Pseudoxanthobacter soli DSM 19599: one gene and its partner. The protein of the gene in region 1 interacts with the protein of each later gene in a pairwise test. Links are inferred from orthologs where the notes say so. Each region holds a gene or a part of one and is shown in the gene's direction. Other genes may lie near its edges. The genes, in order: secD and pheT.

Region 1 (14,749 bases):
CTCGCTCGGCGAGGTCTATATGGGCGATGCCATTGCCTCGATTCTGCCGATGTCGCTGGTGCTTCTCGGCCTCGCCGCCCTGTTCTGGACATGGCTGAAGAAGACGTCGTTCGGCGTCGCGCTCTATGCCTCCGGCAGCGATCCCGCTGCTGCGACGGCGGTAGGGTTGAGCGTGCCGTGGGTGCGTTTCACCACCTATGTGCTCGCGGGCGGCTTCTACGGCATGGCCGGGGTGTTCGTCAGCGCCCAGACCGGATCTGGTGATCCGCTCGTCGGCAACTCGCTACTGCTGTCGATGTTCGCGGCGGTCGTCATCGGCGGCACCCGCCTCGGCGGCGGCAAGGGCGGGCTCGTCGGCACCATCTTCGGCGCCTTCGTGCTGATGATCGTGGTCAACATCCTGCTCGCGCTCAATGTCTCCGCCTATTACGCGACCATCGCGGAAGGCGGGGTCCTGCTCGCTGCGGTGCTCGTCGGCTCCTTCAGCCGCGAGTCGGTGCTCAGCGACCAATTGCGCCGCCTCGGTGGCCTTCTCGCCGCGCGCCGGGCGGGCACCCACGTGAGCCAGCGTCCTGCGGGCGACCGCCGTCTCGTGTTCGCCTCGGCGAAGCCCGGTGCGCCGCGCGCTGCGCCCTCCTTCCTGGAACGCCACGGTCGCGAGCTGCGCTTCGCGCTCCCGGCCTATGCCTGCCTTGTCGTCGTGCTGATCGCGACCGAGTTCGTCCTCGGCAACGCGCTGCTCAACTGGGGCTTCTGGAACGCGCTGTTCGTGCTTTCCACCTTCCTCGTCATTCTGGCGCTCGGCCAGGGCTCGGTGATCCTCACCGGCGGGCTCGATCTCTCGGTGCCGTGGACCATCGGCCTGTCTGGCATCCTGCTCGCCGGTCTCGTGCAGGGTTCCGACGCCGCGCTGATCTACGCGGTTCCCGCCGTGTTCGCGGTGGCCGCGCTGATCGGTCTCCTCAACGGCCTCGGCGTCGTGGCGCTCGGCCTCTCGCCCATCGTGGTGACGCTGGCGGCGAACGGCATCCTGCAGGGTGTGGCGCTGCTCTATTCCGGCGGCACGCCCGCCGGCTTCGCCTCGCCGGCGCTGCGGTGGCTCATGACCGGCAAGCTCGCCGGCGTGACGCCCGTTCTCGTGCTGCTCGCCGTCTTCCTGGTCATCGGCACCGTCCTGCTCGGGCGCACGGCGTTCGGCCGCCGGGTCTACGCCATCGGCAACTCCATGGAGGCGGCACGGCTGTCCGGCGTCCGCACCGGCCGGGTGGTGATCGGCGTCTATATCCTGTCGGCGCTGTGCGCGGCCCTCGTCGGCATGCTGCTCACCGGGTTCTCCGGCCAGGCAAGCCTCGGCATGGGCGACGACTACCTGCTTCCCTCCATCGCCGTCGTCGTGGTCGGCGGCGGGCTGATCACCGGCGGGCGCGGTCATTTTCTCGGCATGGTGGGCGGTGCACTGCTGCTCACGGCCCTGCAGACCCTGCTTGCCGGCACGACCCTTCCCTATGCCTTCCGCGCCATTCTGTTCGGCTGCGTCGTGCTCGCCGCCGTCATCGCGCTGCGTGAAAAGAGGAGCTGAGCCAATGTCTCCCACATCCTTCGTCGGCGGCCTGCAAGGGCAGCGCGTCGTCATAACCGCCGGGGCCGGCGGGATCGGCCTCGCCATCGCCCGCCTCCTGCATGCGCAGGGCGCCCGGTTGGCGGTTTGCGACGTCGCCGATGCGGCGCTAGAGGCCGTCAGCGCCGAACTGCCGGGCATCCTCGCGGTCAAGGCCGACGTCTCCGACGAACGCGACGTCGAGGCGTTCTTTGCGGCCGCTCTTGAGGCGCTCGGCGGGCTCGACGCGCTGATCAACAATGCCGGCATCGCCGGTCCGACGGGCGCGGTCGAGGACCTCGATCCCGCCGCGTGGCGGCGCTGCATCGATATTGGCCTCACCGGCCAGTTCCTCTGCGCACGCCAGGCCGTGCCGCATATCAAGCGCGCGGGCGGTGGCTCGGTGGTCAACATGTCGTCGTCGGCAGGCCGGCACGGCTATGCCTACCGCACGCCCTACGCTGCCGCGAAGTGGGGCGTGATCGGCCTCACCCAGTCCCTCGCCAAAGAACTCGGCCCCCACAATATCCGCGTCAACGCCATCCTGCCCGGCATCGTCGCCGGGCCGCGCATGGAAGGCGTCATCCGCGACCGCGCCGCTCAGGTGGGCGTCTCCTACGAGGAGATGGAGCACCGCTACCTCGAAAAAGTATCGCTGCGACGCATGGTGACGATGGAGGATGTCGCCGCCTCCGTCGCCTTCCTGCTGTCCGACGCCGGGCGCAATCTCTCGGCGCTTTCCCTCAATGTCGACGGCAACGTGGAGACGCTGTGATGAGCGAAGGATCGAAAAGGGTCGCCATCGTCGGCGCCGGTCTGGTTGGCCGCGCCTGGGCCATCACGTTCGCCCGCGCCGGCTGTGCCGTGCGGCTCTGGGATCCCGGCAAGGGGGCGGCCGAGGGCGCGCTCGCCTTCGTCGGGTCAGTCGCCGAGGATCTCGCCCGCAATGATCTCCTGAATGGGCGCACGCCGGACGAACTGCTGGCAGCGATGACCCCGTGCGCCGATCTCGCGGACGCGCTCGATGGTGCGGACTGGGTGCAGGAATCCGGGCCGGAGAACATCGAGGGCAAGCGCGAGAGTTTCGCCCGCATCGATGCGCTTGCACCGCCAAGCGCCGTGCTGGCCTCGTCGAGTTCGGCTCTGCTGCCCTCCGCCATTTTCGAGGCAGTCCCAGGTCGCGCGCGCGGCATCGTCGCCCACCCCATCAATCCGCCCTACCTCGTGCCGGCGGTTGAAGTGGTGCCGTCGCAATGGACCACCCCGGAGGTGATGGATCGCGCTGTCGCTTTCCTGCGCGCTGCCGGACAGGTTCCGCTGCGCATGGAGAAGGAAATCGCCGGCTTCATCATGAACCGGATGCAGGGTGCGCTGATGGAAGAGGCATTCCGCCTCGTCGCCGGCGGCTATGCGAGCGCGGAGGACATCGACCGCAGCATAGCCGATGGCCTCGCTCTGCGCTGGAGCTTCATGGGGCCCTTCGAGACCATCGATCTCAACGCACCGGGCGGCGTCGCCGACTACGTGGCGCGCTACCAGCCGATGTACGAGGACATGTTCGAGAGCATGTGCACGCGCGTCGACTGGAGGACGGTCACCGCGAGCGCGATCGAGCCCTCTCGCCGCGCTGCCGTGGCGACCGAGGCGCTGCCCGAGCGCCAGCGCTGGCGCGATCGCCGGCTGATGGCCCTCGTCGCCCAGAAACGCCGCGCCGACCGCGATATCGGCCGCTGAAACCCCGTTCCATGGAAACGCCAATGTCCGCCACCGCCGCCCAGAGCCTTTCCGGCCAGAGCCTTTCCGGCAAGGTCATCATCACCTGCGCCTGCACCGGCGCCATCCACACCCCGACCATGTCGCCCTACCTGCCGATCACCCCGGAGCAGATCGCCGCCGATGCGCTTGGTGCCGCCGAGGCCGGAGCGGCGATCCTTCACCTGCACGCCCGCAACCCGGAGAACGGCAAGCCGGACCAGACACCGGAGGCGTTCGCCCGCTTCCTGCCGACGGTCAAGCAGGGGACCAACGCGGTGATCAACATCACCACCGGCGGCAGCCCCTACATGAAGGTCGAGGAGCGCGTGCTGCCGGCCGCGACCTTCAAACCCGAAGTCGCCTCGCTCAACATGGGCTCGATCAATTTCGGCCTCTACCATCTCGTGCAGAAATACGACCGGTTCAAATTCGATTGGGAAAAGCCGCATCTCGAAGCCACGAAGGATCTCGTCTTCCGCAATTCCTTCAAGGACATCGAGTACATTCTTGAGACCTGCTACGACAACGGCACCCGCTTCGAGTTCGAATGCTACGACATCGCTCATCTCTATAATCTCGCGCACTTCGCCGACCGCGGCCTCGTGAAGCCGCCCTTCTTCGTCCAGTCCGTGTTCGGGCTGCTCGGCGGTATCGGCACCCATCCCGAGGACGTGATGCACATGAAGCGCACCGCGGACCGCCTGTTCGGCGACCAGTTCCGCTGGTCGGTGCTAGGCGCCGGTGCGAGCCAGCTTCGCATCGCCACCATGTCGGCGGCGATGGGCGGCAATGTGCGCGTCGGGCTTGAGGACTCGCTCTGGGCCGGCAAGGGCAAGCTCGCCACGTCCAGCGCCGACCAGGTGCGGATGGCGCGGCAGGTGATCGAGGGGCTCGGCCTTCAGGTCGCGACCCCGGACGAGGCTCGCGCCATCCTGTCCCTCAAGGGCGGCGATCAGGTGAATTTCTGACCAACGACAATAACAAAGGGAGGAAACGATGCGGATCGAAGTTCTCATCGACGTGAAGACGACCCTCGGCGAAGGCCCGCTCTGGGATGCCGAACAGGAGCGGCTCTATTTCATCGACAGCTTCGACGGCCGGGTCTTCCGCACCACCGTGGATGGGCGAGAGGTGCGATCCTGGGACGTGCCGGCCAAGATCGGCTCCATGGCGCTGCGCAAGGACGGGCAGGGCGCAATCGTCTCGCTGCAGACCGGCTTCCATGCACTGGATTTCAAGTCGGGCGACTGCGACCTGATCGTCGACCCGGAGGCAGACAAGCCGACCACGCGGATCAACGACGGCAAGGTCGACCGCCGCGGCCGCTTCTTCGCCGGCTCGATGGACACGAAAGAGGAGGGGCCGCTCGGCGCGCTCTACCGGCTCGATCCCGACTTCACGCTCACCACCATCGACACCGGCATCATCTGCTCGAACGGTCCGTGCTTCAGCCCTGACGACAAGACGTTCTATTTCGCCGATACCTGGACCGGCGAAATCTGGGCCTACGACTACGACATCTCGACCGGTGCGGCGACCAACCGGCGCACCTTCACCAAAGTCGACACATCGAAAGGCGGTGCCGCGGACGGCTCGACGGTCGACGCCGAGGGCTTCCTGTGGAACGCGCTCGTCTATGACGGCCGCATCGTCCGTTATGCTCCGGACGGCACGGTCGACCGCATCATCGACATGCCGGTGAAGAAGATCACCAGCGTGATGTTCGGCGGTCCCAACCTCGATATTCTCTATGTGACGTCGATGGCCAAGCCGCCGCTGCCGCGGTTCCCCGACGATCCGGTTCAGCGGGGCAGCACGTTCGCGATCTACGATCTCGGCGCGAAGGGCCTGCCGGAGCCGCGCTTCGGCGCGTGAGCCTTCACCGAAACGCTTGCCGGCCGGATGCGTGATCCGGCCGGACATGGCGTCTCGCTCGCCCTTCAGGCTCCGAGCGTCTGGCCGAGGCGTCCTGCAAGATCCTGAATGAACTGCCAGGCGACGCGGCCGGAGCGCGACCCGCGCGTGGTCGACCACTCCAGCGCCTCGGCGCGGAGCCGGTCGTCATCGACCTTGAGGCCGTAGCGGCCCGCATAGCCGCGCACCATGCTCAGATATTCGTCCTGGCTGCACTTGTGGAAGCCGAGCCACAGGCCGAACCGGTCGGAGAGCGAGACCTTCTCTTCAACCGCCTCGCCTGGATTGATCGCGGTCGAGCGCTCGTTCTCCATCATGTCGCGCGGCAGCAGGTGGCGGCGGTTCGACGTGGCGTAGAACAGCACGTTCGCCGGCCGCCCCTCCAGCCCTCCTTCCAGCACCGCTTTCAGCGACTTGTAGCTGGCGTCGCCGGCATCGAACGAGAGATCGTCGCAGAATACCACGAAGCGGTGCGGCGCGGCGCGCAGGATCGCCATCAGCGACGGCAGGCTCTCGACGTCCTCGCGATGGATCTCGACGAGCTTCAGGCGATCGGATTTGCCCTCGGCCGCAAGCCGCTCGTTAACGTGGGCCTGGGAGGCCTTGACCAGAGAAGACTTGCCCATGCCGCGCGCGCCCCAAAGCAGCACGTTGTTGGCCGGCAGGCCGCGGGCGAAGCGCTCGGTGTTGTCGACGAGCTGGTCGCGCGCCGAATCGATGCCGTGCAGCAGGCCGATCTCGACCCGGCTGACGTGGGGCACGGGTTCCAGCGCCGGCGGATCGGTCTGCCAGACGAACGCGTCGGCGGCTGTGATATCGGGCACCCGCACCGTCGGCGGCACCGCACGCGCCACGAGCCCGATCAGCGTATCGAAGCGGTCGAGGAGGGCGGCAAACTCGGCGCGGCTGACGTATTCGGGCGCGGTCACGGCGATACTCCGGTATCTGAAGACGAATTCGGCGTCGAAACACGAAAAACCGCTGGGTCTTATCACGACGGCGTGGGTGGATGAAGCGGTGCGGTTTGCAAAGCGGGGCGCCGCCGTTATAGTCCCGCCGCCTCTTTGACCGTCGCAGCGCCCCAAGGGTCCGTGCGGGCGAGAGGCGAAGAACAGGAACGACGAAGAATCGACCGGCCGCTTCCCGGCTGCGAACGAAAAGGCTCGAGAACCTTATGAATTTTATTACTCCCGCCTACGCGCAGGCCGCCGGCGCTTCCCCGGGCCCGGTCGACATGGTGATGCAGTTCGCCCCGTTCCTCGTCATCATCGTCATCATGTACTTCCTGATCCTGCGTCCGCAGCGCCAGCGCCAGAAGCAGCACCAGGAGATGATCTCCAACGTGCGGCGCGGCGACACCATCGTCACCAGCGGCGGCCTGATCGGCAAGATCGTCAAGGTCGTGGACGAGGCGGAAGTGCAGGTCGAACTGTCCGAGGGCATCCGCGTGCGTGTGCTGCGCTCCGCGATCCAGGACGTGCGCGCCAAGGGCGAGCCGGTTAACGACAACGCCTCCTGATAGGCTTGGCCGCGGCCTGCCCGGCCTGCGACATCGCGCGGGAACCGACCGGCGCGATGCCGCGCGCCTTGCTTGGGCGCCGGAATTGGTCCAAGCATCGGATTGCCCGAAGACCGCCGCGCACCTCCCGATTCCGGTGCCCTAAAGACTGCGAACCATGCTCTATCTCTCGCGCTGGAAGATCACCCTGATCCTCGCCGTCGTGCTCGGCGGGCTCGTGGTCCTGTTGCCCAACTTCTTTTCCAAGGAGACGGTGGCGAACTGGCCGGCCTTCATGCCGAAACGCCAGATCGTGCTCGGCCTCGACCTGCAGGGCGGCGTCTATCTGCTCTATGAGGTCGACCGCGCCGACTATGTGCAGAAGCGGCTGAAGACGCTGACCGGCGAGGTGCGCAACGCACTGCGTGAGGACCCGCGCATCGGCTTCACGGATCTTTCGGTCCGCGACAACGGCGTGGTGGTGAAGATCCGCGATCTCAACCAGCTCGCCGAGGCGCGCAAGCGGCTCGATCTTCTCAAGAACCCGCTCTCCGGCGGCCTGCTCGGCGGTGCGGCCGTCGACGAGTTCTCGGTGACGGTCGGCGACGACGGCGCGGCGCGGATCGCCTTCACGAACGCCGGCCTGGAACAGCGCGTGCGTTCCATCGTCGACCAGTCGATCGGCGTCATCGCCCGTCGCGTCGACGAGCTCGGTACCGTCGAGCCCAACATCCAGCGCCAAGGCGCCGACCGCATTCTCGTGGAGGCGCCGGGCCTCGACGATCCGGACCGCCTCAAGGCGATCGTCGGCCAGACCGCGCAGCTCACCTTCCATCTGGTCGACACCACGGTTAACGCGCAGCAGGCGGTGCAGAGCCGGCCGCCCCCGGGCACCGTCGTGCTCTACTCGGTCAACGATCCGCCGGTGCCCTATGTTGTCGAAGAAGCGCCGCTCCTGACGGGCGACGATCTCGTCGACGCGCAGGCCACCTTCGATCAGCGCAGCCAGGAGCCGGTCGTGTCGTTCCGCCTGTCGACGGCCGGCGCGCGCAAGTTCGGCACCATCACCCAGCAGAATGTGGGCCGCCCGTTCGCCATCGTCCTCGACGACGAGGTGATCTCGGCGCCGCAGATCCGCGAGCCGATCCTCGGCGGCGCCGGCCAGATCTCCGGCAACTTCACCGTCGAAACGGCCAACGACCTCGCGGTGCTGCTGCGTGCCGGTGCGCTGCCTGCCAAGCTCACCATCGTCGAGGAGCGCACCATCGGCCCGGGCCTCGGCGAGGACTCGATCCGCGCCGGCGAGATCGCCTCGGTGATCGGCACGGTGGCGGTCTGCATCTACATGTTCGCGACCTACGGCTTCCTTGGCCTGCTCGCCAACATCGCAGTGATCGTCAACGTGATGCTGATCTTCGCGCTGATCACGCTGCTCGGCGCGACCCTGACCTTGCCCGGTATCGCCGGCATCGTGCTCACCGTCGGCACCGCCGTCGATGCCAACGTGCTGATCTACGAACGCATCCGCGAGGAGGCCCGTGCCGGGCGTTCCGCCGTGATGGCGATTGATCTCGGCTTTAAGCGGGCCCTGAACACGATTCTCGATGCGAACATCACCATGTTCATTTCGGCCGTGGTGCTGTTCTATCTGGGATCGGGGCCGATCCGCGGCTTTGCCGTGACCCATGCGCTCGGTATCCTGACGACGATGTTCACCGCCGTCACGTTCACCCGGATGCTGGTGGTGTTCTGGGTGCGCTGGCGGCGGCCCACGGTCATCTCGGTCTGACGGAGCGGGTCGTCCAGGGCGCGGTCGGGAGAAGCGGAACCCGGCTTTTCGAGCAAGACCGCGCCACGAAGGGAATAGGATCGCGACGGGCTGGCAAGTCCACGCGTCGTGATCGAGAAGGAACTGCCCGATGAAGCTCCTGCGCATCATTCCGGACGGCACGAAGATCGGCTTCATGCGCCTGTGGCGCTACATGCTGCCGATCTCGGCGGTGCTGTCGCTCGCTTCGATCATCGCGTTCTTAACGATCGGTCCGAACTACGGCATCGACTTCAAGGGCGGCACCGTCGTCGAGATCACCACCAAGGACGGCAAGCCGGCGGACCTCGCCGCGCTGCGCGCCTCGATGGGCGATCTCAATCTCGGCGAGGTGCAGATCCAGGAGTTCGGCAAGCCGGACGACGTCCTGATCCGCGTCGCGCGGCAGGAGGGCGGTGACGAGGCGCAGCAGCGCGCGCTGATCCTCGTTCGTGATGCGCTCGGCGACGACTACCATATCGCCCGCACCGAGGTCGTCGGCCCTCGCGTCTCCGGTGAACTGGCCCGCAACGGCACCGTCGGCCTCGTGGTGACGCTGGCCGCGATCATGGTCTATGTGTGGTTCCGTTTCGAATGGCAGTTCGCCGTCGGGGCGATCATCGCCACCATCCACGACGTGATCTTGACCTTGGGCATCTATACGATCGTCCCGTTCGAGTTCAACCTGTCGAGTATCGCGGCGATCCTGACGATCGTCGGCTACTCGCTGAACGACACCGTCGTCGTCTACGATCGAATTCGAGAGAACCTTCGCAAGTACAAGAAGATGTCGATCTCCGATCTGATCGACCTTTCGATCAACGAGACGCTCGGGCGCACTATGATCACGTCGGTCACGACATTGATCGCGCTGATCTCGCTCTACGTGTTCGGCGGCGAGGTGATCCGTTCGTTCACGTTCGCCATGATCTTCGGCGTCGTGATCGGTACGTTCTCGTCGATCTATATCGCAGCGCCGGTGTTGATCTACTTCAAGCTGCGCCGCGACAAGCAGAGCGGCGAGGAAGGCGCGGCGACCGCAACCGGCGCGGTCTGATCCCGCTCGTCGAGCGAACGGCCGGCATTCGGAGAGGCAGGGGGAGGGCGTCATGGCACCGCGCGGCATCATCATCCGCGACGCCCACTATCCCGACCGGGCGCAGATCGAGGCCTATGGCGACGGCGGCTTTCGCTTCGCCGGCATGTCGCACCGCGGCGCTATCCTGGCCCTCCCGAGCGGTATTCACGGTTGGACGCCGGTGACGGCCGCCGACCTCGACCGGGAGGCGTTTACAAGGGTTCTGGAGACCGTCGACGCCATCGACCTGTTCCTGCTCGGCACGGGCGAGCGCATGGTGCCTCTGCCGGGCGATCTGGCGTGGCATCTGCGCGGCGCCGGGCTTCGCGTCGAGACGATGTCGACCGGCGCGGCGGTCCGCACCTACAACGTCATGCTAGCCGAGGAACGACCGGTCGCAGCAGGCTTCCTTCCGGTGTTCTGAGCGGCGGCGCGCGACAGGTCTGCAGCATCGCGGGGCGGCCGTTCTACCGCTTGGTCCGGCCGCGCTCGCGACGGAACGATCCGCGCACCTCCGTCATTCCATGTGGCCAATGGCTCGGCCGGGATCATGCCGGCCTCTCGTTTCGGATGCCGATATGACGGACGCCGACAGACCGATGGACGCTGCTGCGCATTGTCTCGACCTCGTGCGGCAGCACGACAAGGACCGCTATCTGGCGATCCTGTTCGCGCCAGCGGAGACTCAGCCGGCTCTGGCGGCTCTTGCGGCGTTCGAAATCGAGATCGCCCGGGTGCGCGAAGTCGTGCGCGAGCCGATGCCAGGCGAAATCCGGCTGCAATGGTGGCGCGACGTGATCGATGCGGACGCCGTCAGCGGCCATCCGGTCGCCGACACGCTCGTGGCAGCCATCGCGCGCTACCATCTGCCGAAGCCGGCGTTGATTGCCCTGATCGATGCCCACGGCTTCGACCTCTACGACGATCCGATGCCGAGCCTCACGGATCTCGAAGGCTATGCCGGTGAGACGGCCGGGGCCTTGTTTCAACTCGCCGCCATCGTGCTCGCAGGCGGCAACGATCCCGGCACCGGTTCCAGGGCGGGCCATGCCGGCGTCGCGTTCACCATCGCCCGTATGCTGCAGGCCCTTCCGCTCGCGTCGTCGCGCGGTCAGGTCTTTCTGCCCGCCGACGTGCTCGCGCGCCACGGTGCCGACGTCGCCGATATCCGGGCGGGCCGGATGACTCCGGGTCTCGCCGCCGCGCTCAAGGAGATGCGCGGGCATGCCGAGCATCATTTGGCCCGTGTGGGCGATATCGCCTCCTCCATCCCCTCCGCGGTGGTGCCGGCCTTCCTGCCGCTCGCCGGCCTTCCCTCGCTGCTGAAACGCCTTGCGCGCAGCAAGGATGATCCACTGCACACTCAGACGGAGACGCCGGCGCTCGCCCGGATCTGGCGCATGTGGTGGATCGCGAGACGTGCGCGGCGTCGGGCTTAATCCCCGAGCGGGGACCCGCGCCTCTTGCCGGGCGGTCGTGCTGTCGACATGAGTTCCGATCAGAGTGCCGCCGCCCGACGCCAATGATTCGGGTCTTGCAACGAACCGGGAAGGATTCGGCATGAGCAAAGAGCAGAGCCGGAAGGCCAAGGCGCTGGCTGAGGGGAGTACGCCCGTCGAGCTGCCCTATCGCCCCTGTGTCGGTATCGTGCTGCTTTCCCCGAGCGGCCGGGTTTTCATCGGCGAGCGCCATGGCGGCGAAGAAGCCGCTGGCATGCCGAAGCCCTGGCAGTTGCCCCAGGGCGGCATCGATGACAAGGAAGACCCGGCGGAGGCCGCCCGGCGCGAGCTCTATGAGGAAACCGGTATCCACTCCGTCAGCCTGCTGGCGGAGGCACCGGAGTGGCTGCGCTACGATCTGCCGCCGGAACTCGTCGGCAAGGCCTGGAAGGGGCGATACCGCGGCCAGATCCAGAAATGGTTCGCCTTCCGCTTCGACGGCGACGAGACGGAGATCGACGTCCGCAACCCGCCCGACGGCCACAAGCCCGAATTCGCCTCCTGGCGCTGGGAGGACATCGAGCGGCTGCCGGATCTCGTGGTGCCGTTCAAGCGCGAGGTCTACGAAAAGATCGTCGCGATCTTCCGGCCACTGACGACGGCATGACGCACGCGCGGCGCGGTTTCAGAGCGCAAGCTTGCCGCGCCGCATCTCGAACAGCGCTATTCCCGTCGAAATGGCGAGGTTGAGCGAATCCGCCTGACCCGCCATGGGAATCTTGACGAGGTGGTCGCAGGCCGCCGCCATTTCCGGTGAGAGGCCGGCCTGTTCGTTGCCCATCGCCAGCACCGCCGGCTCGCGATAGTCGACCGAGCGGATGTCGACTGCCCCGGCGAGGTGGGTGCCGACGACGAGGCCCCGGTACGATTTCCGCCACGCGAGGAATTCCGCGACGGACGCGCGTGCCAGCGGCACATGGAAGAACGAGCCCATGGTGGCGCGCACCGCCTCCAGCCCGAACGGATCGGTGGTCTCGCCTACGAGGAGCACGCCGGCGGCGCCGAGGGCGTCCGCGGTGCGGACGATGGTGCCGAGATTGCCGGGGTCCCGCACCGCTTCAAGCGCGATCCAGATGCCGGGCCTGGCCGCTGCGATCGCTTCGAGCCCACCGATATGCTGCTCGAACACGCCGATCACCGTCTGCGGGTTGTCGCGGCGGGATATCTTCGCCATCACCGCTTCGTTCGCTTCGATGACGAGCGCGCCGCGGGCGCGCGCGGTCGCGGCGGTTCTGGCGACGAAGGGATGCGCTATGGCGTCGGACGCCACCACCAGCGTGCGCACCGGCCAGCCGGCCGCCAGCGCATCGGCGGCGAGTTTCACACCCTCGCCGAGAAAGAGGCCGGTCTCCGCGCGGTGCTTGCGCAGTTGCAGCGCGCGAATCTCCTTGATGGTGGGGTTGGCGAGGCTCGTGACGGCCTTGAACGCACCCGCACGCTGCAGGTCGGCGTTCGGCGGGCGCACCGGGTCTGGCGCGGGCGCGCGACCGCGCCGGTCGTCGTAGGGCGGTTCCCGGCTCATCGCGCGCTCCAGCGGGTGAACATCGAGGTCGGCAGCAGCCGGCCGGTCTCGGCTTCGACGAGGGCCAGTTCGCCCGATTCGAGCTTGCCCCCGAGGTCGCCGAAAACCTCCTCGCCCAGGCGGTGGGCCGCCAGGAACGAGGCGCGGATCGCATAGGCGGTGAGGGCGATGAACAGAGGCTCCTGCGCCATCACGGCGCGCACCAGGCGCAGCATCTCGGCCAGGCTGTCGAACAACTCCCAGACCTCGCCTTTCGGGCCGCGGCCGAACTTCGGCGGGTCGAGGATGACGCCCTCATAGGTCGAACCGCGGCGCTCCTCGCGGGCGGTGAACTTCACCGCATCGTCAAGGATCCATCGGATCGGCAGGGATTCCATGCCGGACAGCACCTGGTTCTCGCGCGCCCAGGCGATCGCCTTCTTGGACGCATCGACGTGGGTGACCTTCGCGCCCGCGTCGGCGCACAGCAGCGAGGCGACCCCGGTATAGCCGAACAGGTTGAGAACCCGCACCGGCCGCCCGGCATTGCGGATCCGGTCCGTCATCCAGTCCCAATGTGCGCGCTGTTCGGGAAATACCCCGACATGGCGGAAGCCCGTGAAACGGCAGATGAACCGCGCCGGGCCGTAACGCATCTCCCATGCCTCCGGCAGCGTTCGGTTCGCGCGCCAGCGGCCGTGGCCGTCGTCTTCATCGGTGCCGGTGAATACAGCGTCCGCGCGGCTCCACTCGGCTTCGGAGAGTCGCGGCGTCCACATCGCCTGCGGCTCCGGCCGGTCGACGACGATATCGCCGTAGCGTTCCAGCTTGCGGCCGTGGCCGGAATCGATCAGGGCGAAATCCTCCCACCCGCCGGCTTCGAGCACGAAGGCGGGCCGGGCGGGACGGGGAGTGGGGCTGGCGGATGCGAACGACATGGCTCGAATTAGTGCATGATCCGGAAAAGGGAAACCACGTTTTTCAGCGGACCCGCAGTGTCCGAAGCGGGCGCTACAACGTCATGCCCGATCAGGCAGATCCGGTGAAGACCCGATTCCGTCCGCCTGCGATCTCCTTTAGAAGGAAGTGCCGTGCACGGCCGCCCCGGCCTTGCCACCCCGAAGGAGACCGCCCGATGGAAATGACCGGGGAGTATCGCATTCCCGCGCCGCGCCAGGTTGTCTGGGACGCGCTTACCGATCCGACCGCTCCGATCGCCCCGGTGACGATCTCCGGCCAGGTTCCGCCGCAGTCCCTGACGCTGACGCTCGCCGACGGCACGGGCATCGGGGTCGCGCTCGTCGAGGATGGGGATGAGACCATTCTCGGCTATACCGGTCTCGGCGAGGCTGTCTCGGTCGGCCGCGTGGCGGCGTTCTTCGATGCGTTCGCGGTCCGCTTTGGCGGCGAAAGCACCCTCGAGGAGGTGATGCCGATCGCGCCGACCCACGTGCCGAAGGTCGAGGAACTCGTCGAGGAAGTCGAGCAGGCTGCGGAACAGGCGGAGGAACGCCTCGAGGTCGCAGCCGGCAAGGGCTTCCTTGGCGGCCCCATCGCGTGGGGCTTCATCGCCGTGGCCGTGCTGATCGTGCTGCTCGCGATCTTCCGTTGACGATCGGTGCCGCCGGCCGCGTGCCGGCGGCCCGCCGCCGCAGCCTGTGGCCGGCTTCTTCATGTGGTTCGTGATTCAACATGGCCTCTCCGTCGCGGCGTGCCCGGTCCATGTCCGGCCGCGGGAGAGACCAGCGAGAGGGTAGGCCGATGTCCGCTCCGGCGATTGAAGATCCGGTGTTCACGCTGAGCTGCGGTCCCGTCGAGGTTTATCCCGCGGTGCTGCGCGCGCTGTCGAAGCCGGTGCTCTATCACTACGACCCGGCCTTCCTCGCGTTCTACGAGAAGGTCAACGAGAAGGCCAAGGCGGCGCTCAGGCTGTCCAACGCGCCCGTCATCCTGCAGGGCGAGCCGGTGCTCGGGCTCGAGGCGGCGGCCGCCTCCCTGATCGCGCGCGACGATGTGGTGCTGAACCTCGCCTCGGGGGTCTATGGCAAGCTGTTCGCGTTCTGGGCGGCGCGCTACGCCCGCGAGGTGATCGAACTCGAG
Region 2 (14,928 bases), on another replicon or contig:
AGACGAAATAGCGCGGCTTCGCCGGCTCGATGCGCTCCTCGCCGGTCACGAGGGCGACGGCATCGACGCCGGCGCGCTCGACGAGCCGGCCGTAGACCTCGCGGGCGAGCAGCCTGAGCGGCAGGCCGATCAGGCCGCCGCCGTGGCCGAGCATGCGCTCGATGGCGAGGTGGGTCTTGCCGGTATTGGTCGGGCCGAGCACCGCCGTCACGGTTCGGGCACGGGCAGACGGCGGCAACGGCATTTTCATCGCTACGGTCATGATGGTGCAGTGCTCAAATCCGGGAGGCGGAGGCCTGGATCCGCAAGAAGGGGACCTGGACCCGGCAGCCGCGATGCGACGCGGCGGGACCGGCGCAGACGCGCGCAGGCCATGCCCGGACGGACGGCGCTTGCCGTTCCGGATCTGCACGGCCTGAGAAGGGGCGGATCGTTCCGGTGATCTCCGGCATCGCGCCGGCGGCTCCCTCGGTGTGGTCGATGTCCCGGTGTGGTCCACGCCGCAGGCCGGAGGGCGGCTCCGATCGCGCGCGGAACGGCCCTTTTCGCCCGGCCGCTCAGGCAACGCACGGTCGGATTTTCGTCCCGGATCGGCCCGAGCCAATCCGGCGGGCCGTCATGATCTAGCACATGCAACCGGACTTCACAGCCCGAACGACACCCCGGACATGAGATTCTCGGCGCGCCCGTCCGTCATGGACAGAACGGGGCGCGAACGAATCGCGGTCGAATCGCGGACTGCTTGTGGTTCCGCTTTTGTTCCGTCGATATCTTGCGGTTTGACTCTCTCCGCAGGCGATATGTTGTGATCGGGTGGCCTGATCCCAAGGGCGGTCAGCGTGAAGACGCGAGTCACGTCAATGGCTTGGCGTCAAGGCGCTGAAACGGGTGGATCGGTGCGTGGAAAGAAGAGCGAACGAATCAGGCGCGAATCGGCAATAGAGCCATGTTCATCTTTTGATCTGACTACATCATGTGTTCGTGATAGCGTTGAACACAAGAAATACACAGTATTTCGCGTGCAATTTAACAATTACGTTAACGATTTGTTAACCAGGTGCGCGAGCGAGCGGCCCCCATTGGGGCACGATGGCGCGATTCCGGTCGCGAAAGCTCGCGCGAACGGCGGGCGGCACGGCGCCGGCAGGTTTCAGGTGTCGCGATTGCCGCGTTCGAGGGTGTCCGTCAGCGCGGAGATCCGTTCTGCGGCGGCGTCGAGCCGGGTGGCGATGTCGGCTTCGAGCGCGCTCTCGCTGGCCGCGAGCCGGGCGTTCTCCGCCTTGAGCGCCGCAAGTTCGGCGGAAAGGGCCTGGGCCTTGCGCTCCAGTTCGGAAAGCTGGTCGATCACCATCACGCCGGCCATGACGGTCAGGCGCTGGTCGCCGATCTCGCCGAAGCTCGACCGCAGCTGGTTGATGCAGGAATCGAAGCGCTTGCCGAGGCCGATCAGCCGCTCTTCCTCGCCGTCGTCGCAGGCCATCCTGTAGGTGCGACCGTTTATGGTGACCGCGACTTGCGCCATCGTGTCCTCGAAATCCTTGAAGGGTCAGCCGCCGTGGCGTTCCAGCACGGTGCGGATCGATTCCATCGCGGCGACCAGCCGGCGCGAAACCTCCTTGTTGGTGTCCTCGATGCGGGCCGAGCGAGCCTCGGCCTGGTCGAGATCCTGGGCGAGCCGCGAGCGGTCCTCGTCGAGGCGCTGCAACTGCTCTTCGAGAAGGCCCTTGCCGCCGTCGATTTCCGCCCGGTGTTCCAGCGCCGCTTCCAGCCGTCCGAGCGCCGCCCCGAGGCGGGCGAAGCTCTCCTCGATGCCCGGTCGTTCGCTCATGCCGTCGCTCCCCGCCACTTCGATCCCGTGTTCCGCCCCGGCACACGGCATCATTTCAAACCGCCACCGGCAAAGGATTCGTCAACGGCGTTGATGCCGTTGCGAGAAACCCATGCTCATGAGGCAAATTTAGGATGCGCCGGGGCCGCGGTCGAGCCCGGATAGATCCCACGTCGGCGGGCAGGGGCGCCGTCAGGTGGTGGAGAGGGTGAGATTGCGCACCAGCGGGTAGATCTGACCCTCCCACTTGCGGCCGTTGAAGACGCCGTAGTGGCCGACGCCCGGTTGCATGTGGTGGCGCTTCAGATAGGGGCGCAGGCCCGCGCAGAGTTCGTGCGCCGCCGCGGTCTGGCCGAGGGCGCAGATGTCGTCGCGCTCGCCTTCCACGGTCAGGAGCGCGGTCTTGCGGATCGCCTTCGGCTCCACCTTCTCGCCGCGATAGGTCAGCTCGCCCCTCGGCAGCAGCGCGCGCTGGAACACCCGGTCGATGGTCTCGAGATAGAACTCGGCGGTGAGATCGAGCACGGCGAAATATTCGTCGTAGAAGGTCTTGATCGCCTGCGCCTTCTCCGTCTCGCCGCGGGCGAGATGGCGGTAGAGATCGCGGTGGGCGGTCTCGTGGCGGCCGAGATTCATCGCCATGAACGACAAGAGCTGCACGAAGCCGGGATAGACCTTGCGACCGGCGCCGGCATAGCGGCCGGGAACGGTGGAGATCAGGTTCGATTCGAACCAGGCCAGCGATTTCGAGGTGGCGAGCCCGTTCACCGTGGTCGGGCTGATCCGGGTATCGACCGGCCCCGCCATCAGCGTCATCGAGCGGGGCACGGCCGGATTCTTGCGCGCCGACATCACCGCGACGGCGACGAGCGCCTGAACGCAGGGCTGGCAGACGGCGAGGACGTGACTGCCGGACCCCATGATCTCCAGGAAGCGGATGACGTGGTCGACATAGTCGTCGAAGCCGAACGCGCCCGCTTCGACCGGAATGTCGCGGGCGTTGTGCCAGTCGGTCACGTAGACGTCGTGGTCGCGCAACAGCGTGCGGATGGTGCCGCGCAGCAAGGTGGCGAAATGGCCCGAAAGCGGTGCAACCACCAGGATGCGCGGCTGGACGGCGTCGATATCCTTGCGGAAATGCAGGAGCGTGCCGAACGGCGTTTGCGCGGCGGCTTCCTCGGTCACCGCGACCTCGGCATTGCCGACGGTCACCGTGTCGATGCCGAAGGGGGGCCGGGTGTGGCTGAGACCGGCGCGGGCGACGAGTTCCCAGGCGGCGGCGAGGCGCGGGCGGAAGGGAAGAACGGCGGCGCCCATGCCGAGCGGTAGGGGGGCGCGGGTGGCGGCCTTTGCGACGGTCCGCAGCGGCGCCATGAGGTCGTCCTGCAGCTGATACGCGGAATACAACATACCGTCCGCAGCCTCCCCGGTCCGGTTCAGGCCGCCCCCTGCCCTGCGTCGTCGAGACGCCGGGCCTTCGGCCATGCAGGAAACGCTAGTGCATTTTTTTCCGCACTGCGAGATGATTATATCGGTTGTAGACAGCGGCGGCGAACCGATGAGCGCCCGGCCGCGACCAGGGGGGAAACAGCCGTGGCGGCCGCCGTTCTTACGATCTCCAGCAAGAACTATTCGTCATGGTCTCTGCGGGGGTGGCTGCTCTGCAAGATGGCCGGCATCGACTTCACGGAGAAGGCGATGCCGATCGACGATCCCTCGACGCGGGCGGAACTGCTGCTTCTCTCGCCGTCGGTGCTGGTGCCGCGCCTGGAGGACGGCGAGGCCAAGGTGTGGGATACGCTCGCGATCGCGGAATATCTCGCGGAGATCCGGCCCGATTCCGGCATCCTGCCCGGCGACCGGGTGGCGCGCGCCCATTGCCGCTCGGTCTCGGGGGAGATGCATTCCGGCTTCGCCAACCTGCGCTCCGCGCTGCCGATGAACCTGAAGGCGCGCTACGACAGATATCCCATCTTCGCCGGTGCGCTGCCCGACATCGAGCGCGTCACCGCGATCTGGCGGGAATGCCTGGCGCTCTATGGCGGACCGTTCCTGTTCGGGAAGACGCCGTGCATGGCGGACGCGATGTATGCGCCGGTCTGCGCGCGGTTCGAGACCTACGCCGTGCCGCTCGACGAGACCTGCCGGGGCTATTGCCGCACCGTGCTGGCCTGGGAGCCTATGGCCGAGTGGACCGCGGCGGCGCGCACCGAGCCCGAGGAACTGGAAGAGCTGGAAGTCGAATTCTGAGCCGCAGCCGGGCGCCGGGAACACCGGCCGGAAAGACAAACGGCACGGCCGTTGCGAGCGGTCGTGCCGTCACCGGGATGTTGCGTAGCGTCCTTTGCCGGAACCCTGGTTCCGGCAGGCTGGCCCCGATGTCAGGCAGGCTGGCCCCGATGTCAGAGAGTCCCGTTGTCAGAAATTGTAGACGGGGCGCAGGCGAAGGCCGAGCTGCGCGGCCTTGGCGGTGACCTCGATCACCGGCTTGTGGAGCTTCAGGCTGACCACTTCCGCCGAGACTTCCTGGCGGGTGAGGTCGATTAGTTCGCGAACCGCCTCGACCGGCCAGTTCGGATCGTTCGACACGACGGGCGGGAATTGTGACGCCATGGCGGTTACCTCCCTTTTCTTGTCTAAGGGTTAACGAAACACGAACCGCCACCTGTGTCGACTCAAACCGCTTCACGAGATGGCGATCCGCTTGGGGCGCTTCCTCCCAGCCGGAATTCTGGTAAAACGCCGCGCATCGCCGCGGGTTCCGCGCCTGCGGCCGTTCATTTTCGAGAAGCTGAGCAGATGACCGACAACCAGACCCTCGATCTCGCCGATCTCGAACAGGAGCTCGTCGCCCGCATCGAGGCCGCCGCCGACGAGCCCGGGCTGGAGGAGGCGCGCGTCGCCGCCCTCGGCAAGAAGGGGGCTCTGACCGAGCGGCTGAAGGGCCTCGGCGCCATGTCCGACGCGGAGCGCCGCGTCGCCGGGCCGGCGCTGAACGGCCTCAAGGTGCGCGTCACCGAGGCGATCGAAGGCCGCCGGGCGGTGCTGCGCGAGGCGGCGCTGGCCGAGCGGCTGGCGCGCGAGAGCGTCGACATCACCCTGCCGGTGCGGCCGGGGCCGCTGTCGGAGGGGCGCATCCATCCGGTGTCGCAGGTGATCGACGAACTGACGGCGATCTTCGCCGATCTCGGCTTCGCCATCGCCGAGGGGCCGGACATCGAGACCGACGACAACAACTTCACCGCGCTCAACTTCCCCGTCGGCCATCCGGCGCGCGAGATGCACGACACCTTCTTCTTCGATCCGAAGGAGGACGGCTCGCGCCTCGTGCTGCGCACTCACACCTCGCCGGTCCAGGTCCGCACCATGCGGCAGGGCAAGCTGCCGATCCGCGTGATCTGTCCGGGGCGGACCTATCGCTGCGATTCCGACCAGACCCACACGCCGATGTTCCATCAGGTCGAGGGCCTCGTGGTCGACGAGACCGCGACCATCGGCGAGCTGAAGTGGGTGCTGGAGGAGTTCTGCAAGGCGTTCTTCGAGGTGCCGCGCGTCGACATGCGCTTCCGGCCGTCGTTCTTCCCGTTCACCGAGCCGTCGATGGAAGTCGACATCCGCTGCCGGCGGATGGGCAACGAGGTGCGGTTCGGCGAGGGCGACGACTGGCTGGAGATCCTCGGCTGCGGCATGGTGCATCCGAACGTGCTGCGCAATTGCGGGCTCGATCCCGACAAGGTGCAGGGCTATGCCTGGGGCATGGGCATCGACCGCATCGCCATGCTGAAATACGGCATGCCGGACCTGCGCGCGTTCTTCGATGCCGACCTGCGCTGGCTGTCGCATTACGGCTTCCGCCCGCTCGACGTGCCGAGCCTGCTCGGCGGCCTTTCCGCCGCCTGAGCGGTTGCGCGCCTTTTCTTCCGCGCGTCCGTTTTCCAATTAACCCGAACCGGGTCGGCCGGCGCCATGGCGCCGGGACCCGCGGGACGGTGGAGACCCCAAGATGAAGTTCACGCTTTCCTGGCTCAAGGATCATCTCGAGACCACCGCCGGGCTCGACGAGATCGCGGCCCGCCTGACGACGATCGGCCTCGAGGTCGAGGGCATCGAGAACAAGGGCGCGGGGCTCGAGCCGTTCGTGATCGCCGAGGTGCTGACCGCCGAGAAGCATCCGAACGCCGACAAGCTCCGGGTGCTGACGGTCGATACCGGCGCCGGCGAGCCGGTGCAGGTGGTGTGCGGCGCGCCGAACGCCCGGGCCGGCATCAAGGCGGTGTTCGCCGCCCCCGGCACGCGGATGCCCGACAGCGGCGCGGAGCTGAAGATCGGCGCGATCCGCGGCGTGGAAAGCCGCGGCATGATGGTGTCCGAGCGCGAACTGAAGCTCTCCGACGAGCACAACGGCATCATCGAGCTCTCCCCCGGCGCGCCGGTCGGCACGCCGTTCGCGGCCTTCGCCGGGCTCGACGATCCGGTGATCGAGATCGCCGTCACGCCGAACCGCGCCGATGCGCTCGGCGTCGCCGGCATCGCCCGCGACCTCGCCGCCTCCGGCATCGGCACGCTGAAGACCCCGCCCGTGGTCGCGGTGCCCGGCACGGGGCCGAGCCCGACCGGCGTTCGGCTCGAATTCGGCGATACGCCGGCGCTCTGCCGCTCGTTCGCGCTGCGGCTGGTCCGCGGCGTGAAGAACGGCCCGTCGCCGGAATGGATGCAGCGCCGGCTCAAGGCGATCGGGCTGCGCCCGATCAACGCCCTCGTCGACATCACCAACTATCTCACCTTCGACCGCGGCCGGCCGCTCCATGTGTTCGACGCCGCCAAGGTGAAGGGCGACCTCGTGGTCCGGCGCGGCGTGGAGGGCGAGGAAATCGAGGCCCTCGACGGGCGCACCTACAAGGTCGATGCCGCGATGTGCGTCATCGCCGACGACAACGGCCTGGAATCCATCGCCGGCATCATGGGCGGCGAGGCCTCCGGCTGCTCGGAGGCGACCACGGACGTGCTGATCGAATCGGCACTGTGGGACGAACTCGCCATCGCCCAGACCGGCCGCCGGCTCGGCCTCAATTCCGATGCCCGCTTCCGGTTCGAGCGCGGCGTCGATCCCGCCTTCAACCTGCCTGGGCTGGAGCTTGCGACGCGGCTGGTGCTGGACCTCTGCGGCGGCACGCCGAGCGACGTCGTCGTGACGGGCGCGACCGAATTTCCGCCGCGCGTGCTCGACTTCCCGTTCTCGGAGGTCAAGCGCATCTCCGGCCTCGATCTCGATGCCTCGGTGATCGCCTCCCATCTCGAACGCCTCGGCTTCAGGGTGACCGGCGAGGGGCCGGTGGCCTCGGTGACGGTGCCGACGTGGCGGGCGGACGTCGAAGGCAAGGCCGACCTCGTCGAGGAGGTCGTGCGCATGGTCGGCGTCGACAACATTCCGCTGAAGCCGCTGGCGCGGCTGAAGCCCGTCGCCGCGCGGGTGCTGACCCAGGGGCAGCTTCGCGCCCGCAACGCCCGCCGCACGCTGGCGGCACGGGGTCTCGTCGAGGCGCTGACCTGGTCGTTCATCTCCAGGGCGGCCGCGACCGCGTTCGGCGGCGGCAAGCCGGAGCTGGCGCTGTCGAACCCCATCGCCTCCGACCTCTCGGACATGCGGCCGAGCCTGATCCCCGGCCTCGTCGCCGCCGCCAAGCGCAATGCCGACCGCGGCCTCGGCGACGTCGCGCTGTTCGAGATCGGCCAGATCTTCCTCGGCGACCAGCCGGACGACCAGAAGCGCGTCGCCGCCGGCGTGCGCACCGGCACGGCGGCGCTTTCCGGCGCCGGACGCCACTGGGCCGGCGCGGGCGCGCCGGTCGGCGTGTTCGACGCCAAGGCGGATGCCCTCGCGGTGCTGGAATCGGCCGGTGCCCCGGTCGAACGCCTGCAGGTCACCCGCGACGCGCCGGCCTGGTTCCACCCGGGCCGGTCGGGCACGCTGCGGCTCGGCCCGCTGGTGCTCGGCCATTTCGGCGAGCTTCACCCCCGCGTCGCCGTGCTCCTCGACATTTCCGGCCCGCTCGCGGCGTTCGAGGTGATGTTCGAGGCGGTGCCGGCGCCCAAGGCGAAGGCGACGAAGGCCAAGCCGCCGCTCGCGGTGTCCGACCTGATGCCGGTGAAGCGCGATTTCGCGTTCGTGGTCGACCGCGCCGTTCAGGCCGCCGACATCGTCAAGGCGGCTGCCGGGGCCGAGAAGGCGCTGGTGGAGCGGGTGTCGGTGTTCGACGTCTACGAAGGCACCGGCATCGCGCCGGGCTCGAAGTCTGTCGCGATCGAGGTGGTGCTGGCGCCGAAGGAGCGCACGCTCACCGACGCCGAGATCGAGGCGGTCGGCGCGCGGATCGTCGCCGGCGTCGAGAAGGCGACCGGTGGCGTGCTGCGGCGCTGAGCGGAGGCGCGCCGGGAACGGCGCGCCCCAACGTGCATAGCGGGCTTGGGGCTCGCGGGCGGGTGCCGCCGATGCGGCGCGAACCGGCCGTCACGGATGCGCGAACGCGGCACGCATCAGCCGCAGGCCGGTGCGTTGCCTCTTGTGGTGGAGGCGGTCGGGGCGCTATCCCTCGGACATAAGCCGGTGGACCCAAGACCGCCGGCGCCGGATGGCCGCGGGTTCGCCGGTCCCGGCGGAGACGAAGGCCCAATCAGAGCGGAAGCCCCATGCGCGCGATTCTCGACGTCATCCTCCTGATCCTCGACCTCTATCAGTGGGTCGTGATCGCCGCGGCGCTGTTCTCGTGGCTCTATGCCTTCAATGTCGTCAATCCGCGCAATGCCGTGGTGATGACCATCGCCAACACGCTCTACCGGCTGACGGAGCCGGTGCTGAAGCCGATCCGTTCGGTGCTGCCGAGCGTCGGCGGGCTCGATCTGTCGCCGGTGGTGCTGCTGATCCTGATCTTCCTGATCCAGAACGTCATCATCCGCTACGTCTATCCCTACGTGTTCTGAGGCCGGAAACGGTGTCCGCCGCCGATTGCCGGCCGTGGACGGTCTCGGGCGCGGGGCTTTCCGTTCGCGTGCGGCTGACGCCGCGCGGCGGCCGCGACGCGCTCGACGGCATTCAGGTGCTCTCGGACGGCACCGCCGTGCTCGCCGCGCGTGTGCGGGCGGTGCCGGAGAAGGGGGCCGCGAACGCCGCGCTGGAGGCGCTGATCGCGGGTGTCGCCGGCGTGCCGCGCTCCAGTGTGAAGGTCGCCGCCGGTTCGACCGCGCGGATCAAGACGGTGGTGGTCGCGGGCGATGGGGACCGCGCGGCGGCGGCGCTGGAACGCGCGGTCGTGGCCCGGCCATAGAGCATATCCCGTTCGGATCGAACCGATCTGAACGGCAAGAAAGCGCTCCAGGATTTTATTCCGTCCGGATCGCCGCGATCCGGCGCGTGTTCGATGGGCCGACCGCACGGAGGGGCGAGGGATGACCGTCTCAAGGCCGGACTCGCGCTTCGGGATGCAGACCCGCCCGCTGCCGCCGAGCCTCTATGCCGAAACCGCGGCGCCGGCGCCGGACATGCCGCCGCTCGACGGCAGCCGGCGCGCGTCGGTCGCCATCGTCGGCGGCGGCTTCACGGGGCTTTCGGCGGCGCTGCATCTCGCCGAGGCGGGCGTGGAGGCCGTGGTGCTGGAAGCGTCCACCGCCGGCTGGGGTGCCTCCGGACGCAATGGCGGCCAGGTCAATCCCGGGCTGATCCACGATCCCGACACGGTCGAGCGCGATTTCGGCCCCGACCTCGGCGGCCGGATGATCGCGCGGTCCTATGGCGCGCCCGATGTGGTGTTCGCACTGATCGAGCGTCACGGCATCGCCTGCGAGGCGCGCCGGGGCGGCACCCACCGCGTCGCCTTCGACCGGCGCTCGGCCGCCGGCATCGCCGCGCTCGTTTCGCAATATCGCCGGCGGGCCATGCCGGTCGAGCATCTCGGTCCGGAGGCGCTGGCCGCGCGCACAGGCACCGACCGCTACCGCGCCGGGCTGGTCGACCCGCGCGGCGGCACGGTGAACCCACTCGGCTATGCCCGCGGACTGGCCCGCGCAGCGCAGAAGGCCGGTGCGGCCGTTCACGGCGGGACGCCGGTGACGGCGGCGCGCAGGGACGGCGGCCTGTGGCGCGTCGAGACGGAGCGCGGCACCGTGACGGCCGAACGGCTGGTGCTGGCCACCAACGCCTACAGCGACGGCCTGTGGCCAAAGCTGCGGCGGACGGTGGTTCCGGTCTACAGTGCCGTCGCCGCGAGCGAGCCGCTGCCCGCCGACCTCGTCGCCCGCATCCTGCCCACGGGCGGGGGTCTCTACGAGATGGGGCACGACACGGTCTATTACCGCGTCGACAGCGCCGGCCGTCTGCTGATGGGCGGACGCGGGCCGCAGCGCGACACCTCCGACCCGGCGGACTATCGCCATCTCGTGGCTTATGCCGAGCGGCTTTGGCCGGCGCTCAGCGGTGTGCGCTGGACCCACTTCTGGAACGGCCAGCTCGCCATCACCCCCGATCACTATCCCCATTTCCACGAGCCGGCCGAGGGCGTGTTCGCCGCGCTCGGCTACAACGGCCGCGGCATCGCGATGGCGACCGTCGCGGGATACCTGCTGGCGCGGCGCGTCCTCGGCGATCCGGCGGAGGCGATCGACCTGCCGGTCACGCGCGCGCTGAAGCCGATTCCCTTCCACGGGCTCTGGCGTCCCGCGGTCGAGGCGCGCATGCTGTACGGGCGGCTGCGCGACGTTCTCGGGCTGTAGGATTTCGGTCCTGATTTCGTGATCCTGGTGTCGTGATCCTGGTTTCGTGATCTTGGTTTCGTGATTTTGGCTTGAGGTGGCGCAACGCGGTTTGCCGCGAAGGGGCCATGGTTGGCCGGCAAACAGGACGGACTGCCTCGCGCGAGCGGGACAGGGCCCACACGGCGGACGCACAACGATCCGCCGGCGGGCAAGGGGCGCGGCCGAAGCCGGCCGTAACGGGGAAACACGCAAGGAGGACAATGATGGATGTGCCGCTGAAGCTCACCTTCCGCAATCTCGAGTCGTCCGAATCCGTCGAGACCCGCGTCCGCGAACGCGCCGCGCGGCTCGACCGCTTCCATCCCCGCATCATCGCCCTCCGTGTTTCGATCGAGGTGCCGCACCGTTCGCCGGGAAGCGGCAAGACCGCGCTCGCCATCACCGTCGAGGCTGAGGTGCCCGGCCGCACGCTGGTCGCCAAGGCCAGCGAGGACATGCGCGAGACCCGCGGCGACCGGCTGGCGCTGATCGGCCGGGCGTTCGATGCGATCCAGCGCCGGCTGGAGGAAGACTGGAAGATGAAGCGCGGCGCGGTGAAGGTTCACGAGGCCGCCATCGAGACCGGGCGCGTGGTCCGGCTGTTCCCGCAGGAAAGCTACGGCTTCGTCGAGATCGGCGGCGGCGGCGATCTCTATTTCAGCCGCGGTTCGGTGGCCAACGATGCGTTCGACGACCTCGCCGAGGGCATGATGGTCGCCGTCACCCGCGCCATGGGCGAGGGGCCGATGGGGCCGCAGGCGAGTTCCGTGCGCCGGCTGGGCGCCTAGAGCGCTTTCCGATCCGGTTCCGACCGGTCTTCAAAAAGAAAAACCGCCCGGGGGCCACCCGGGCGGAAAAGTCGAAGAGCGGGTGGGCCGGCGGCTTGCCGCCGGCAGCCTGTTCACGCGGTGGGGGTCACGCGGCGATGCGGACCTGAGGGGCGGCGTTGCGCACCTCCTCGCCGACATGATCCTCGAACTTCGAGAAGTTCTTGGCGAACATCGCGACGAGCCTGCGCGCCGTCTGGTCGAAGGCCGCCTTGTCGGCCCACGTCTTGATCGGATAGAGCACGTGGGGCTCGACGCCCGGCACGGCGGTCGGCACCTGGAAGCCGAAATAGGGATCGGTGCGGAAACCGGCCGATTTCAGCGAGCCATCGAGGGCGGCCGACAGCAGGGTGCGCGTCACGCGGATCGGCATGCGCCGGCCGACGCCATAGCTGCCGCCGGTCCATCCGGTGTTCACCAGCCAGCAATCGACATTGTGCTCGGCGATGAGATCGCGCAGCAGGTTGCCGTATTCCGACGGATGGCGCGGCATGAACGGGGCGCCGAAGCAGGTCGAGAACGTCGCCTGCGGCTCGGTCACGCCCTTTTCCGTGCCGGCGACCTTGGCAGTGTAGCCGGACAGGAAGTGATACATCGCCTCCGCCGGGCTCAGCTTGGCGATCGGCGGCATCACGCCGAAGGCGTCGGCGGTGAGCATCACGATGTTCCTCGGACGCGGCGCACGGCCGGTCAGGGACGCATTCGGGATGAAGTGGATCGGATAGGCGCAGCGGGTGTTCTCGGTCAGCCGGCCGTCGTCGAAATCGGGCACGCGGGTGACCGGATCGAGGATGACGTTCTCCAGCACCGTGCCGAAGCGCTCGGTGGTGGCGAAGATTTCCGGCTCCGCCTCGCGCGACAGGCGGATGGTCTTGGCGTAGCAGCCGCCTTCGAAATTGAAGATGCCGCCCGGACCCCAGCCGTGCTCGTCGTCACCGATCAGGGTGCGCGAGGGATCGGCCGACAGCGTGGTCTTGCCGGTTCCCGACAGGCCGAAGAACAGGGCGGAATCGCCCTTGTCGCCGACGTTCGCCGAGCAGTGCATCGGCATCACGCCCTTCGGCGGCAGCAGGAAGTTCAGGAAGGTGAAGACCGACTTCTTCATCTCGCCGGCATAGGAGGTGCCGCCGATCAGCACGATGCCGCGGGTGAAGTCGCAGGCGATCACGGTCTCGGTGCGGCAGCCGTGGCGGGCCGGGTCGGCCTTGAAGCTCGGCAGGTCGATGATGGTGAGCTTCGGCGCGAACGTCGCGAGGTCTTCCGCGGGCGGCCGGATCAGGAGATCGCGGATGAACAGCGAGTGCCAGGCATATTCGGTGTAGACGCGGGTCGGCAGGCGGTGGTCCGGATCGGCGCCGCCATAGAGGTCCTGCGCGAACAGCTCGCGGCCCTCGGCATGGGCGAGCATGTCGGCCATCAGCACGTCGAAATGCGCGATCGAGAGCGGCTTGTTGTTGTCCCACCACACGGTGCCGTCGGTGGTGTCGTCGCGGACGACGAACTTGTCCTGGGCGGAGCGGCCGGTATGGACGCCGGTTTCCACCGCCAGCGCGCCGCCGGCGGCGATGGTGCCTTCGCCGCGGCGAATGGCTTCCTCGTAGAGCGCGGGCTCCAGCAGGTTCCAGTGGACGGCGGAAAGATTCCTGAAGCCGATGGCGTCGGCGCCGATCGCGGAATTGCGCACACCGTTTTCCTTCACGATGACCCTCTCGTTTCCTGCCCTGCGACGTCGCTCGGACACTCGCGGCACGGGTTTGCAGGCGGTCGGCGCCGGCAACCCGGCGGCCATCGGCCTCGCAACGCCCGCCAGCCCATGATCCCGGCGCCGTGGAAGACGCTTCCGGATCGTTTGCCGGCGGTTGTTCGGCGGGAAAATAGGGAAACGCGCAGCCGAGAGCAAGTTTCCAGAGAAGTCGAAACGATGATTCTGAAAGAAAGATCAGAACTTTATCGATGGCGTACAATGGCAACGCTGCCAAGTCGGAAAGACTACGTCAGCTCGCCTTGCTGCAGTGCGAATTTGCTTGTTTGCATATGCGAACGCCGCGGTCTTGGCAGCGCTATCATTTGATCCGGCGGTTAAAATCTATCGCGTGAGGCAGGACGCCGGCCGGCCGGAAGCGGGGGCGCGGGCGGCGTCCGGCATCCCAATGCCGCCCGGCGCCGGGCAGGTCGCCGTGGCGCGCCCCGGCGGGCGGTTCGCGGGCCCGGCCCTGCCGGCGCGGAAATTGCGGCGCCGGGGCGGCGCATTCATGCGGAAAGCTTTTCGTTCGGACGAATCTGCCTTATTTCTGCTCAGGTAAGCCGTCAGTTCGCAGATCGGGTCTCAACGGCACCGCGCGTCATCGTCCACCGAAGTCGCTCCGTGCCGCCCTGTCGCCCTCTTGGGGCATATCCCGTTCAGATCGAACCGATCTGAACGGGATGTGCCCAGGCTATCGAGTCGGGAGCGATTCCTTGTCGACCGGATGATCACATCCGGTCGGGAAGCGCTCCGGCCGCCGGGCATGTGCCGCGGTGGCGTGGATGCAACGAGAGAGAGAAGGATCGCCCCCATGCCGACCATCGCGCTCGTCGACGACGACCGCAACATCCTCGCATCGGTGTCGATCGCGCTGGAGTCGGAAGGCTATCGGGTCGAGACCTATACCGATGGCGCCTCCGCCCTCGACGGGCTCGCCCAGAGCACGCCCGACCTCGCCATCCTCGACATCAAGATGCCGCGCATGGACGGCATGGAGCTGCTGCGCCGCCTGCGCCAGCGCACCGACATGCCGGTGATCTTCCTGACCTCCAAGGACGACGAGATCGACGAGTTGTTCGGCCTCAAGATGGGCGCCGACGACTTCATCCGGAAGCCGTTCTCCCAGCGCCTGCTGGTCGAGCGGGTGAAGGCGGTGCTGCGCCGGGCCCAGCCGCGCGAACCGGGCGCCGTCAAGGTGCCGGATGCCGCGCGCACGCTGGAGCGCGGCCAGCTCGTCATGGACCAGGAGCGCCACACCTGCACCTGGAAGGGCGAGCCGGTCACGCTCACCGTCACCGAATTCCTGATCCTCTACGCGCTCGCCCAGCGGCCCGGCGTGGTCAAGAGCCGCAACGCGCTGATGGATGCGGCCTATGACGATCAGGTCTATGTCGACGACCGCACCATCGACAGCCACATCAAGCGGCTGCGCAAGAAGTTCAAGATGGTAGACGACGATTTCGACATGATCGAAACCCTCTACGGCGTCGGCTACCGCTTCAAGGAAGCCTGAGCCGCGCGTTCGCCCCAGGCGGCGGACGGGCGGACGGCAGGGACGTTCCGCAACCGTGACGATCGACAACAGCGATCCGCTGAACCCCGCCGACGCGGCAAGGCCCGCCGCCCGCGACGAAGCCGAGACGGAAGGCCGCCAGCCCCGCCGCGACGGCGCCCGGCGGCGGCGCCTCGTGGTTCGTCGGCGGTTTCTCAACTGGGCGCGCCGCAGCCTCGGCGCGCACCTGTTC

What was found.
Region 2: the proteins of secD (region 1) and pheT interact in binary tests that used the Escherichia coli proteins (3 or more experiments, as listed by UniProt). The link is inferred for Pseudoxanthobacter soli DSM 19599 from one-to-one orthologs.

The regions. Positions count from the first base shown.
Region 1 is NZ_FRXO01000004.1:362,948-377,696, reverse strand. What follows is about bases 6,332-9,247. They hold secD (protein translocase subunit SecD), read left to right. Parts: upstream 6,332-6,942; coding sequence 6,943-8,553; downstream 8,554-9,247. Other genes in these bases: secF (protein translocase subunit SecF), read left to right, coding at 8,684-9,247; yajC (preprotein translocase subunit YajC), read left to right, coding at 6,441-6,785. Also shown: BUF17_RS11905 (ABC transporter permease), read left to right, coding at 1-1,579; BUF17_RS11900 (SDR family oxidoreductase), read left to right, coding at 1,584-2,372; BUF17_RS11895 (3-hydroxyacyl-CoA dehydrogenase), read left to right, coding at 2,372-3,331; kce (3,5-dioxohexanoate:acetyl-CoA acetone transferase), read left to right, coding at 3,355-4,320; BUF17_RS11885 (SMP-30/gluconolactonase/LRE family protein), read left to right, coding at 4,349-5,227; BUF17_RS11880 (ATP-binding protein), read right to left, coding at 5,293-6,195; more of secF, read left to right, coding at 9,248-9,628; BUF17_RS11860 (Mth938-like domain-containing protein), read left to right, coding at 9,681-10,073; BUF17_RS11855 (phytoene/squalene synthase family protein), read left to right, coding at 10,249-11,088; BUF17_RS11850 (RNA pyrophosphohydrolase), read left to right, coding at 11,210-11,755; BUF17_RS11845 (TrmH family RNA methyltransferase), read right to left, coding at 11,774-12,670; BUF17_RS11840 (class I SAM-dependent methyltransferase), read right to left, coding at 12,667-13,587; BUF17_RS11835 (SRPBCC family protein), read left to right, coding at 13,785-14,261; ppaT (pyridoxamine--pyruvate transaminase), read left to right, coding at 14,411-14,749. UniProt on the Escherichia coli protein: Part of the Sec protein translocase complex. Interacts with the SecYEG preprotein conducting channel. SecDF uses the proton motive force (PMF) to complete protein translocation after the ATP-dependent function of SecA.
Region 2 is NZ_FRXO01000003.1:295,615-310,542, reverse strand. The notes cover bases 5,444-8,538. They hold pheT (phenylalanine--tRNA ligase subunit beta), read left to right. Parts: upstream 5,444-5,831; coding sequence 5,832-8,246; downstream 8,247-8,538. Other genes in these bases: BUF17_RS08990 (YggT family protein), read left to right, coding at 8,516-8,538; pheS (phenylalanine--tRNA ligase subunit alpha), read left to right, coding at 5,444-5,728. Outside these bases: BUF17_RS09030 (helicase-related protein), read right to left, coding at 1-262; BUF17_RS09025 (cell division protein ZapA), read right to left, coding at 1,151-1,522; BUF17_RS09020 (DUF4164 domain-containing protein), read right to left, coding at 1,547-1,828; BUF17_RS09015 (polyhydroxyalkanoate depolymerase), read right to left, coding at 2,021-3,238; BUF17_RS09010 (glutathione S-transferase), read left to right, coding at 3,422-4,078; BUF17_RS09005 (hypothetical protein), read right to left, coding at 4,247-4,441; more of pheS, read left to right, coding at 4,628-5,443; more of BUF17_RS08990, read left to right, coding at 8,539-8,806; BUF17_RS08985 (DUF167 family protein), read left to right, coding at 8,818-9,150; BUF17_RS08980 (NAD(P)/FAD-dependent oxidoreductase), read left to right, coding at 9,305-10,591; BUF17_RS08975 (HPF/RaiA family ribosome-associated protein), read left to right, coding at 10,837-11,400; BUF17_RS08970 (phosphoenolpyruvate carboxykinase), read right to left, coding at 11,528-13,138; BUF17_RS08965 (response regulator transcription factor), read left to right, coding at 13,995-14,696; BUF17_RS08960 (sensor histidine kinase), read left to right, coding at 14,752-14,928.